Regions from separate parts of the Pseudarthrobacter sp. MOO13 genome, predicted to be linked through region 1. Evidence: riboswitches for the same ligand, from Rfam matches in the RefSeq annotation. Region 1 holds a riboswitch; each other region holds the start of a gene.

Evidence for each region. Region 1 has a riboswitch for S-adenosylmethionine ahead of AC4EEO_RS06435 (aminotransferase class V-fold PLP-dependent enzyme). Riboswitches for the same ligand answer to the same signal wherever they lie in the genome.
Region 2: another riboswitch for S-adenosylmethionine. It lies ahead of AC4EEO_RS16225 (cobalamin-independent methionine synthase II family protein); the one in region 1 lies ahead of AC4EEO_RS06435 (aminotransferase class V-fold PLP-dependent enzyme).
Region 3: another riboswitch for S-adenosylmethionine. It lies ahead of AC4EEO_RS12545 (bifunctional o-acetylhomoserine/o-acetylserine sulfhydrylase); the one in region 1 lies ahead of AC4EEO_RS06435 (aminotransferase class V-fold PLP-dependent enzyme).
Region 4: another riboswitch for S-adenosylmethionine. It lies ahead of AC4EEO_RS00435 (DUF1737 domain-containing protein); the one in region 1 lies ahead of AC4EEO_RS06435 (aminotransferase class V-fold PLP-dependent enzyme).

What each region holds. Positions count from the first base shown of each region.
Region 1 is NZ_CM177848.1:1,372,827-1,375,750, forward strand. It holds gene AC4EEO_RS06430 (class I SAM-dependent methyltransferase) at 1-291, opposite strand, end outside; gene AC4EEO_RS06435 (aminotransferase class V-fold PLP-dependent enzyme) at 384-1,802, opposite strand; SAM riboswitch class IV at 1,840-1,953, opposite strand; gene hisN (histidinol-phosphatase) at 2,095-2,919, opposite strand.
Region 2 is NZ_CM177848.1:3,564,203-3,567,126, reverse strand. It holds gene AC4EEO_RS16230 (uracil-DNA glycosylase family protein) at 1-56, opposite strand, end outside; gene AC4EEO_RS16225 (cobalamin-independent methionine synthase II family protein) at 268-1,476, opposite strand; SAM riboswitch class I at 1,489-1,593, opposite strand; gene AC4EEO_RS16220 (M14 family zinc carboxypeptidase) at 1,815-2,870, shown strand.
Region 3 is NZ_CM177848.1:2,713,626-2,716,549, reverse strand. It holds gene AC4EEO_RS12550 (S8 family serine peptidase) at 1-1,121, opposite strand, end outside; SAM riboswitch class IV at 1,392-1,506, shown strand; gene AC4EEO_RS12545 (bifunctional o-acetylhomoserine/o-acetylserine sulfhydrylase) at 1,550-2,875, shown strand.
Region 4 is NZ_CM177848.1:107,232-110,155, forward strand. It holds gene AC4EEO_RS00425 (O-succinylhomoserine sulfhydrylase) at 1-930, opposite strand, end outside; gene AC4EEO_RS00430 (rhodanese-like domain-containing protein) at 931-1,341, opposite strand; gene AC4EEO_RS00435 (DUF1737 domain-containing protein) at 1,338-1,601, opposite strand; SAM riboswitch class IV at 1,615-1,729, opposite strand; gene opgC (OpgC domain-containing protein) at 1,906-2,924, shown strand, end outside.

The DNA.
Region 1 (2,924 bases):
GGTCCCCGCCACGGCCGTGGCAGCAGGGCAGTGTGCCGCGAGTTGGGCGAGCATGTCCGTGGAAGGGTCGACGGCGGTTACCTCCAGGCCAAGCTCCAGCAGCAGGGCCGTAAACTTCCCGGTACCGGCCCCGACATCGAGTGCGTCACGGGCCTGCGCCGGGACCAGCCACCGGGCTGATTCCACGGGGTAGCCCGGCCTGACGCGCTGGTAGTGCCGTCCGCCGTCGCGGAAACTGCCGCCAAGTTCCCGCCGGCGCCCGTGATCAAGCTTGGGGCCACCCCGAACCACGCGTGGACTCCTTCAATTCCGACTGTTGATGCCCCTCGAATTTACCGCACCCCCTTTGGACATGTGCTGGGGGAGCAGGAGCGGGAGGTGCCCTAGTCGTCGATACAGGGGGCCGCACCGGCCGTGCCCGGGGTGTTGGGTGCCCAGTGCGGGTAGGTGCGGGAGTCGTTGGCGGGCACCCAACGGCCTGCGTCAACCACGTAGTCCCAGCCCAGCCCGTTGCTGCGCAGTGCGCGGATGCCGGCAAGAAGGCGTTCGGCATCCTCCAGCCGGGATCCGACGCCGAAGCTCGCCCGGAGTGATCCGTTGGGCAGGCCCAGGCGTTTCAGCAGTGGGTGGGCGCAGAAGCGTCCGTCCCGCAGGCCCACGCCGTGCTCCGCCGAGAGGTAGGCGGCCACCAGCCCGGCGTCGTAGCCTGCAACCGAGAAATTGACCACGCCGATGGTGTCCGTTTCCGGATTGGTGTCCTTGAAGATCTGGTGGACGGTGACGCCATCGATGCCCTGGAGGCCCTCCACCAGGAAGGAGCGGATGGCGGACTCGTGGGCGTGCCAGCGTTCCTGGTCCAGTTCCGCGATCACCTGGGTGGCGCGGGCCAGCGTGGCGGCTCCCAGGACGTTGGGCGATCCCCCCTCATGGCGGGCCGGGCCGGTGGCCCAGCTGACGCCGTCGAGCCTTGCTTCCTTGACGGCACCGCCCCCGGCCAGGTGCGGGACACCGGCGTCCAGCCAGTCAGCACGTCCCACCAGGACGCCTGCGCCGAACGGCGCGTAGAGCTTGTGCCCGGAGAACGCAAGGTAGTCGACGTCGTCCGTGCTGATGTCCACCCGGCGATGCGGCGCAAGCTGGGCGGCGTCCACCACGATCCGTGCGCCGTACTGGTGCGCCAGCGCGGCCAAGGCCCGGATGGGGAGGATCTCGCCGGTGACGTTGGAAGCGCCGGTGACGGCCAGCAGGCTGACCCCGCCCTGCTCAAGTTCGGTGCGGACTGCCTCCAAAGTGCCGCTGATGGTATCCGCGGCGACAATGCTGCGGTGCGGGACGCCCTGCCAGGGCAGGAGGTTGGCGTGGTGTTCGATGTCCAGGTAAAGGACATCTCCGGCGGGGCGGCCGTCCGCCAGCGGCAGGCAGCCGGCCAGCAGGTTCAGGGAGTCGGTGGTGTTGCGGGTGAAGATGACCGAATCGCCGGGGCGCCCTCCCACGAAGTCGCGGACAATGTTGCGTGCGTTTTCGTACACTGAGGTGCTGATCTGGGATGCGTAGCCGGCGCCCCGGTGGACACTCGCGTAGTACGGGAGGATCTCGTTCAGGTACGCGGACACCACTGACAGCGCCGGTGCGGAGGCGCCGTAGTCGAGGTTTGCGTAGCGGACGTGGCCGCCGGAGATCAGCGGCGCCTGGATCTCGGCGCCGGTGACCGCGGCGAGGGGCCGGCCGGCGACGGCCTGTCGCGGATCCGCCGCGGCGGCGTTGGCGGTGGCGGAAAGGGGGGAGACGGTGGCAGTTGTCACAGAGACCTCACTTGGATACAGGACTCCGGCACAGTGGAATCCGCGCTTGCCGTATCCGCTCCGGACCGGCCTGGTCGTCACCCGGGGCACCCCACCGCGAATGGAGGGTTGCCGGCCAGCAAACCGGGGTTTTGCGCTGGCACTCGTGACCTGGATAAAAGCGTAGAACATGGAATGGGCAGGACTAAAGCCGCGGCAATTGTTAAGGCTTTTGTTACGCCCTGCCGAAGAAACGGCCGCGGACGCCCCCTCAAGGAGGCGTCCGGCGTCGTATTGTTCGATTATTGTGCCGCTAGGGCGACTGCTGGAGCAGGTCGTCGAGGTCCGGGTTCAGCCGGTGCAGCACCTCTGAATGCAGGATCGAGTTCGTGGCCAGGGCATTGCCGCCGAACGGGCCATCCTCGCCTTCGAGGGACGTGAAGCGGCCGCCGGCCTCCACCACGATCGGTACCAGGGCAGCCATGTCGTACAGGTTCAGTTCGGGTTCGCAGGCGATATCCACCGAGCCTTCCGCCACCATGCAGTAGGACCAGAAGTCTCCGTACGCCCGGGTCCGCCACACGTCTTCCGTCAGGCCGAGGAAGTCGTCAAGGTTTCCGCGTTCCTTCCAGCCGCCCAGGCTGGAATAGGAGAGGGAGGCGTCGGCCAGGTTTGAGACGTTGGAAACCCGAAGCCGGGTGGCGGCGGCCAGGGACCTGCCCATGTACGCGCCCATGCCTTTGGCAGCCCACCAGCGCTTGCCCAGTGCCGGAGCGCTGACGACGCCCACCACCGGCTCGCCCTCGTCCACCAGGGCGATCAGCGTGGCCCAGACCGGGACGCCGCGGACGAAGTTCTTGGTCCCGTCGATGGGATCGATGATCCAGCGCCGCGAGCCGTGGCCGGTGCTGCCGAATTCCTCACCCAGAACGGCATCGCGGGGCCGGGAGCGGGAGAGTTGGCCTCGGATGGCCTCCTCGGCCGCCTTGTCGGCGTCGGTGACCGGCGTCAGGTCCGGCTTGGTCTCGACGTGGAGGTCCAGGGCCTTGAACCGGCTCATCGTCTGGTCGTCCACGGAGTCGGCCAGGACGTGGGCCAGGCGCAGGTCATCGTTGTAACTCGAAGCGGGTTGGATCATGGTTC
Region 2 (2,924 bases), 2.2 Mb from region 1:
TCGTAACGGCGGCTCATGAGCTGTTCGTGGAATGTTTCGGGGGCCAGTGCGGTCATGAAGGGCTGGTTCTCCTGCGGGGATTGATGTTGCGTCCACCGCCGAAAATGGGCGCACGGTGGCGCAGCTCATCAACGGTGGTTAGTTGGGGTGGGCCGATTCCGGGTCGGCCTTTGCCAGTTTACCAAGCCCGGAGAAACGAAACGCCGGTCCAGCGCACCTCATTCATGGCGCAGTGGACCGGCGGTCATTCCCGGAAGGGGCGGATAACTACCAGAGGCGCCCGGTGGCGCGGCGGGCGCCCTCGCCAAGAGCCTCCAGCTTGGCGAATGCGATCTGCGGATGCACCCGGCCGCCCAGGCCGCAGTCGGTGGACGCGATGACGTTCTCGCGTCCCACCAGCTTGGCGAAGCGGACAATCCGGTCCGCCACCAGGTCCGGGTGCTCCACCACATTGGTGGCGTGGGAGACGACGCCGGGGATGATGACTTTGCCCTCAGGAAGGGTGGTGTCCTCCCAGACACGCCATTCGTGCTCGTGGCGGACATTGGCCGCCTCGAAGGAGTACGCGCCCGCGTTGACCTGCAGCACTGAGCCGATGATGTCGGCGAATGGGATGTCCGTAGTGTGCGGACCATGCCAGGAGCCCCAGCAAACGTGCAGCCGGACCTGTTCCTGCGGAAGGTCCCGCAAGGCCCAGTTGGTGGCCTCGACGCGCAGCTGGATGAACTTCAGGTAGTCCTCCAGGGACGGCTCCGGGTTGATCTGGTCCCAGCTCTCGGCCAGGGACGGATCGTCGAGCTGGACCGTCAGGCCGGCGTCGATGATGGCTTTGTATTCCTCGCGCATCGCATCGGCGCAGGCGTAGACGAGCTCCTCATCGTTCTTGTAGTACTCATTGGCGACGCGGGCGCAGGAACCGGGGGAGAGGGACGCCACGAATCCTTCGCTGAGGCCTGCCGCGGCGAGCCCGGTCTTCAGGTTCTTGATGTCCGAGGCCACCAGGTCATGGCCGGTATATGTCAGGGGCCCGGCGATCTTGGGTTGGGACACGCTCTTCCGGTGCGCCAAGATCCCGGAGGAGGGATCGCTGTACGCCTCATTGAACGCCTGCCGGTCCCGCCGGTCGGGGAAGGACGTCAGGACAACGTTTCCGGGGGACGACCGCCGGACTTCGGCTTCAGCCCACCGGTCCACGGTGGTCGGCTCCAGGCCGCCGAGCCGGGCGAAGGAGTAGTTCCACCAGGCCCCGTAGTCCACGGAGTTGGACATCGTATGCCCGTACTCGCCGTCGTTGGGGATATCGATGCCCAGGTCCTTCTGGCGCTGGACCACGCCCACAACGGAGTCTTCCAGGAGCTCCAGGAACGCCGGGGTGATCCCGTCGGATTCCTTTGCGGTGTTGGCTGCGATGAGTTCATCGGTGCGAGGCAGGGACCCGGCGTGGGTGGCGCGAATATGGTCGGTGTTGAGGGGCATGCTGGAATCTTCCTTCCATCGGTCCTGGCAGTAGCACCTTCGGCCGGCAGCTTTCCTGCCGGACCGTGGTTGCTGCGGCGTCATTGAGCCAGGTCTCTCAGCCGCTCCGGATGGTCCACTATTACCTAAATCCATGAACCGCCCGTGGGCAAATGCGGTTCAGAATACGGCGGATCAGTGTTGGGCGGTGGCGCTCCCCGGCAAGAGCCCAACCCGTTCCCAGGTTTTGTCCAGTCTATTGACAGCTTTCGTCAAGCTTGGTTGGCTGTCTGTCACGGGCCGTGATGGGGAACATGGCGGCTGAACGCACCCGATGCACTCGAAAGAGGTAACGCACTGTGACGAAATCTTTGAGGACCCTTGCCGTATCCGGCGCGCTGGCGCTGGCCGTCTTCGCCGGGTCCGCCCCGATGGCCCACGCAGTTGGCGAAGGCCCCAACTACGGCGGCAACGGCCAGATCACCACAAGCAAGCTGGCTACGTACAGTCAGATGGTCTCCTTCCTTAAGGACCAGGACGCCAAGCAACCGGCCATGGAGCTGGAAGTGATCGGCCAGACGGTCAAGGGCCGCGATATCCACCTGGTCAAATACATCTCTGACCCGGCCAAACCCACCATCCTCTACCTGACCCAGCAGCATGGCAACGAACAGCTCACCACCGAGGGCGCCATGGAGTTCATCAAGCACTTGGGCACCGGCAAGTCGTCCGGCATCCTGGACGGCGTCAATATCCTGATCGTGCCCATGCTCAATGCCGATGGCGCCATGGGGGACGTGAATTTTTCCTTGGACGACTACCTCGCCAAAGGCGACCGCCACCTGACGCGTTACAACGCGGAGGGCGTGGACCTGAACCGGGACCACGTGGCCAAGGTCCAGCCGGAGACCCAGGCCCTGCACAGCAACGTGATGCGCAAGTACCGCGTCGATTACATGATCGACCTGCACCACCAGGGCACCCGCGCTGAACGCGACGGCAAGCTGGTGTCCGGGTCAATCCTGTACCCCACCACCCCGAACGCCGATCCCGCCGTCGTCGAGAAATCCAAGCGGCTCGGCGCCGTGGTCTTCAACAACGTGGACTCCACCGGCTGGGGCCACCTGGGCAAGTACCAGGGCGGCAGTGCGGAGACCATCAGCCGCAACGGCATCTCCGTGGAATACGGAATTGCCACCCTGCTTTTCGAGATGCGCGGCATGTCCGACCATTACCTGGACGGCTACGCGCTGGGGCAGCGGAGCAACGGCTACCTGATCAAGCAGACGGTCACCACCCTGACCTCCACCGCCGCGGCGATCGCGGACGGTTCCATTGCCGACGCCGACACCTCCTTCTGGGACACTCTCGCCGAACAGACGTCCCGGCCGGCCGGGGAAGCCGAGGACGAGTAAGGGACCAGGCCCGCCGCAGTCCCTTGCGGGGCCGCGGCGGGCCCATCGAGTGGA
Region 3 (2,924 bases), 1.3 Mb from region 1:
AGGACGGTGTCCGTGACCTGCGCAGGCGTGAAGAGCGGGTGCCGGGAGAGGATGAGGGCTGCCGTGCCGGCAACGTGCGGTGAGGCCATGGAGGTCCCGCTCAGCGATGCCGTGGCCGTCGACGACGTGTTCCAGGTGGAGGTAACGGCCACCCCCGGGGCGTAAAGGTCCACGCACTGGCCGTAGTTGGAGAACGAGGCCTGGTGGTCCGAGGAGTCGCTCGCGGCCACCGTCAAGGCGGACGGGACCCGGGCGGGCGAGGACGTGCAGGCATCCGTGGCCGAATTCCCGGCCGCGACGACGACGGAAATTCCATCGTCGACGACATTCTGGACTGCGGTGTCAAGGAGGCTGCTGACCGGTCCGCCAAGGCTCATGTTCACCACGGCCGGAGTTCCTGCGGCATGGTCCCCGGCAATCCAGTCGAGTCCGGCGATGATGTCCGAGTAGTAGCCGGACCCGTCGCAGGCCAAGGTCCGCACGGGCACGATCGTGGCGGATTTGGCCACGCCGTAGACGGTTCCGGCGATGATCCCCGAAACGTGGGTGCCGTGTCCGTTGCAGTCACTTGTCCCGCCGCCGTCGGAAAGTGCCGTCCATCCCGCGGCAACCCGTCCGCCGAAATCCACGTTCGAGGCGAGAACTCCGGTGTCAACCACATAGGCGCGGACACCGAGGCCGGAAGCGTCATACGTGTAGGCGCCGGACAGTGGCAACGCCTGCTGGTCCAGCCGGTCAAGACCCCAGGGCGCGGGTTTTTCCGTGGCGGAAATCGTCGATACCGCATCGGGTTCCACGGCTGTTGCCTTGCCGGACCGCAGCAGTGCGGCGGCTTGCGCCGCCGTGGCTTTGATCGCCGCTCCGTGCAGGGCCTTGCTGAACGTGTGGTCGACGGCGACCCCCTGGGAACGAAGGTCGCGCGCCGCCGTTGGGACGTCAGTTCCCGCCGGGAACTGGACCAGGTAGCGGCCATTGGGGCTGTCGGGAGCGGACGAGGGAGCGGCGGCGGGCGCGGTGGCTGCCGCTGGCGGCGCCGAGGCTTGCACTGGTGTACCGCTTGAGCAGAAGGCGACGGCGGACAACAGTGCGGCGGCAAGGGCCAGGCGCAAAGACTGGGGCAACGGAATCGAATTCCTTTGTGCGTGGTTGGGGGGCGACGGGATAACGTCGTCCGGCTTCCACGGTATCCGGGCCAGGACGGCTGGCGGCCAAACCTCGGGCGATCCTTCGCATTATTTGTGGAACCTTGGAAAACCTCCACATCGGACTGCCATCGCGCCCGGATCCGTCCCCCGCCCGTCGGCTGAGACCCCCACGGCCCGCACACAGCGGCAAGACCATGTTCGTCACAATGCTGTCCCGGCCGGAGTGATGTTCCTACACTGGGCGCAGGTCATGAGTGCCAGCGTTAAGCCCCGGCTCGCTGGCCGGCAACCCTCCATCCGCGGTGGGGTGCCCCGGGTGAGGACCAGGCTGTCCGGCAATTGCCGGAAGCAAGCGCGGCCCGTGGTGCTCCCAGCATGCCGGGCCCATGTCATAGGAGACTGAGATGTCCAACGGATGGTCCTTCGAAACCCGCCAGATCCATGCAGGCCAGGAGCCTGACAGCGCCACCGGGGCCCGCGCCCTTCCCATCTACCAGACCACGTCCTTCGTGTTCCCGAGCGCCGAGAGCGCAGCCAACCGTTTTGCGCTGGCCGAACTGGCGCCGATCTACACCCGCATCGGCAACCCCACCCAGGACGCGGTGGAGCAGCGGATCGCCAGCCTCGAAGGTGGCCTGGCCGCTTTGCTGCTGAGCTCGGGGCAGGCCGCGGAGACCTTCGCCGTCCTGAATATCGCCGAGGCCGGGGACCACATCGTGGCCAGCCCCAGCCTGTACGGCGGCACCTACAACCTGTTCGCCCACACCCTGAAGAAGTTCGGCATCGCGGTCACCTTCGTGGAAGATCCGGACAACCTGGATCAGTGGCGGAATGCCGTTCAGCCCAACACCAAACTGTTCTTTGGCGAGGTGGTATCCAACCCGCGCCAGGACGTCCTGGACATCGAAGGCATCTCCCAGGTGGCCCACGACGCCGGCGTTCCCCTGATCGTGGACAACACCCTGTCCACGCCCTACCTGATCCGGCCGCTGGAGTGGGGTGCGGACATCGTGATCCACTCCGCCACCAAGTACCTGGGCGGTCATGGCTCGGCGATTGCCGGCGTCATCGTCGACTCCGGCAAGTTCGATTTCGGCAAGGACCCCGGCCGGTTCCCCGGTTTCAACACCCCGGATCCCACCTACAACGGGCTGGTCTACGCCCGGGACCTTGGCGAGGGCGGCGCACTGGGCGCCAACCTTTCCTACATCCTCAAAGCCCGTGTCCAGTTGCTGCGCGACCTTGGCTCGGCGGTTTCGCCCTTCAACGCCTTCCTGATTTCGCAGGGCCTGGAAACGCTGAGCCTGCGGGTGGAACGGCACGTTTCCAACGCCACGGAGGTGGCGCGCTGGCTGGAGGGAAGGGACGACGTCGAATCGGTCGCCTACGCGGGGCTGCCGTCCAGCCCCTGGTACGAACGGGGCCGCAAGTACGGGCCCAAGGGGACCGGCGCCGTCGTCGCTTTCAACCTGGCCGGGGGCGCGGAGGCGGGCAAGCGCTTCGTCGACGCCCTGGAACTGCACTCGCACGTCGCCAACATCGGCGACGTCCGTTCGCTTGTCATCCACCCGGCGTCGACCACCCACAGCCAGCTCTCGCCCGAGCAGCAGGTGGTGGCCGGCGTCAATCCGGGGCTGGTCCGCTTGTCGGTTGGCTTGGAGCACATCGACGACATCCTGGCCGACCTGGAGGCCGGTTTCCGCGCGGCCAAGGGCGGCGCCGACGCCTGACCGCCGGCACGCCGGGGCGCTGCCGGCCGGCAGCGCCGGGAAGTCACAA
Region 4 (2,924 bases), 1.3 Mb from region 1:
GCCGGCACTCATCTGCTTCGCCGCCAGCTCATACTGCGGGTGCGATGTCAGCAGCGGGTACTTCACCCAGCTCACGGCAGGCTGCTCCTCGAGCCACTCAGCGAGCCGCAGGGCGGTGGCCGAGGAGTGCCGGACGCGCAGGCTCATGGTTTCCAGGCCCTTGGTCAGGACCCAGGCGTTGAACGACGAAAGCGCAGGACCTGTGTGGCGCATCAGCTGCTTTACCGGGCCGTCGATGAACTCCTTGGTGCCCAGGATGGCACCGCCCAGGACCCGGCCCTGCCCGTCGATGTGCTTGGTGCCGGAGTACACGATGACGTCCGCGCCCAGGTCCCCGCAGCGCTGCAGCAGGGGAGTGGCGAAGACATTGTCCGCAACTACCGTGGCGCCGGCGGCATGGGCCAGTTCGCTCACCGCGGCGATGTCCACGATTTCCTGCATCGGGTTGGACGGGGATTCGAAGAAGACGGCGGTGGTGGGCTTGGACAGGGCCTCGCGCCACTGGTCCAGGTCCGGGCCATCGACGAAGACCGTTTCCACTCCCCACCGCGGCAGGATCTCGTTCAGGATCACGAAGCATGACCCGAACAGTGAGCGGGCGGCCACCACGCGGTCACCGGCTGCAAGCAGCGCGCCCAGGGCCGTGAACACCGCGGACATGCCCGACGCCGTCGCGAAGCAGGCCTCGGTGCCTTCCAGCAGCCTGAGCCGTTCCTGGAAGGTGGCCACGGACGGGTTGCCGTAGCGCGAGTACACAAAGCGCTCGTCCTCGCCGGTGAAGGCGCGTTCGGCCGCGGCCGCGGATTCGTAGACGAACCCGGAATTCAGGAAGACGGCCTCTGAGGTTTCCTGGAAGTTGGTGCGGTCCAGCCCGCCGCGGACAGCCTGGGTGTCGGGGCTCCAGCCGGGGGCATCTTGATTGAAAGTCACTTAGTTCTTTCCGAGGTTGGTGGGCAGGCCGCGGTTCTTCCAGCCGTTGACGGTCCGTTCGCCGTAGCGGTCAGGTTCCCCCTCGAAGCCCTCCAGGACGTTGTAGGAAGTGAAGCCGGCCTGGGTGGCCGCCACGGCCGCGGCGATGGATCGCTGGCCCGAACGGCAAAGGAACACGAGCTCAGCGCCCGGGTCCTCAGGCGCCTGCTCCTTGAGGTCCTTCACGAAATCGGGGTTGGGGATGCCGCCGGGGAAGGTCCACTGGATGAAGAGCGGATCGTTGTCCGTTGCCTTGGTATCCGGAATGCCAATGTGGGCCCATTCGCCCTCGGTGCGGACGTCCACCAGGATGGCGCCCTGCTCCAGCTTGGCCCACGCTTCCTGCGGCGTCAGGTCTCCCGCGTAGCTCATGCGTGGCCCTCGCCGTCGAACTCGCCTTCCAGGTCGTCAACGGCCGTGGCCACCGCGGCGTCAGCCGACGCGATGGCGGCCGGGAGGACAACGGCCTGGGCCACGATGACGCTGCTGCCGTTGAAAGTGGCCGCCGGGCTGCCGTGCAGGACGTAACCGTCCGCAAGCGCAGCCGAGATCCGCTCACAGAAGGAGCGGTCGTCCGGGCCCGTAATCAGGCGGTAGGACAATTTTTCGTCAGGGGCGGGTGCGTCAGACACGACGGATCTCCTTCTTTCACGCTTGCAGCTCGAATCGGTCGATATGCCAAGTATTCACCTGAGGCACCCCGCCGCGAGAGGAGGGTTGCCGACCGGCCAGTCAGGGCTTAACACCGGTACTCATTACTCCCCAAAAACGTAACACCTGCGCCGCCAAGCCGCACGGCCGCCGTCGTCATGTTCTGTAATTGAGAGCCCGCGACCACCGCGTCACGGGAACGCGGCAGGGCGGCCGGGCCGATAAAGTTTCTACCGGGGGCGCCGCCCTGCCGTCACAGTGGGAGTACCGGGGGGTCTTGCCAGCATGCGAGCAGCAACATCGCACCACCAGGCCGGCCGTCGTCGTGCCCGTCACCGTTCCCCCGGGGCGTTCCTGGCCGCCGCCGTCGTCGTGCTCCTGGCGCTGCTGGCGCCCGCCGGTGCTGCGCAGGCGGCCTCCGCGGAACCGGACCAAGGCAAGCCGTGGCTGGGTGCCGTCCTTGAATGGGGCGAGGATACCGCCGCCGGATTCTCCGACCGGCTGGGTGCGAGCCCGGCCGTGTTTGGCCACGACATCGGCCTGCCGTTCCGCGACTCGGACCGGAACAACATCGAGGGGTTCCTGCAGCAGGCCTCGGCCAAGGGCGCCCACGCCATGCTCACCGTGAAGCCCACGGTGCCGCTGGACCAGATCGGCGCCTCCGAAGCGGAAGCCTTCGCCGGCAAGGTCCGCGACCTGGCCTCCGGGTTCAAGGGCCGGCTGTTGATCCGGTTTGCGCCGGACATGAACTCGAGCTGGGTGGCCTGGGGGCAGCAGCCGGCCGCCTACCGGGAGGCCTTCAAGGCGGTCGCGGCAGCGGTCAAAAAGGACGACGGCGGCCGGGCCGCCATGGTCTGGGCGCCGTACCTGGGCAAGGACTACCCCTTTGACCGGAGCAGGAATGCCCCGCAGCCTGGAAGTGACGGCTTCGCCCTCCTGGACACCAACGGCGACGGCGCCTGGAACGGCTCCGACGCCGCCTACGCCCCCTACTATCCGGGGGACGACGCCGTGGACTGGGTGGGCCTGACTGCCTACCATGACGACACTGCCGGCGCCGCTGCCGTTAACACCGTGCCGCGTGCCGGTGAACTCCAGGAGATGCTGACCGGCGCGGGCAGCGAGAACTTCTACAGTGCCTACGCGGAGGTCCGCAGGAAGCCGCTACTGCTCCAGACGTCGGCGTTCTACAGCCCTGCCGCGGGCGGACCGCCGGAGGCGGATATAAAGACGGCCTGGTGGGACCAGGTGGTGGGTACCGCCACCTCGCCGGCTTTCGCCAGGACGGCGGCGGTGGTGTGGGA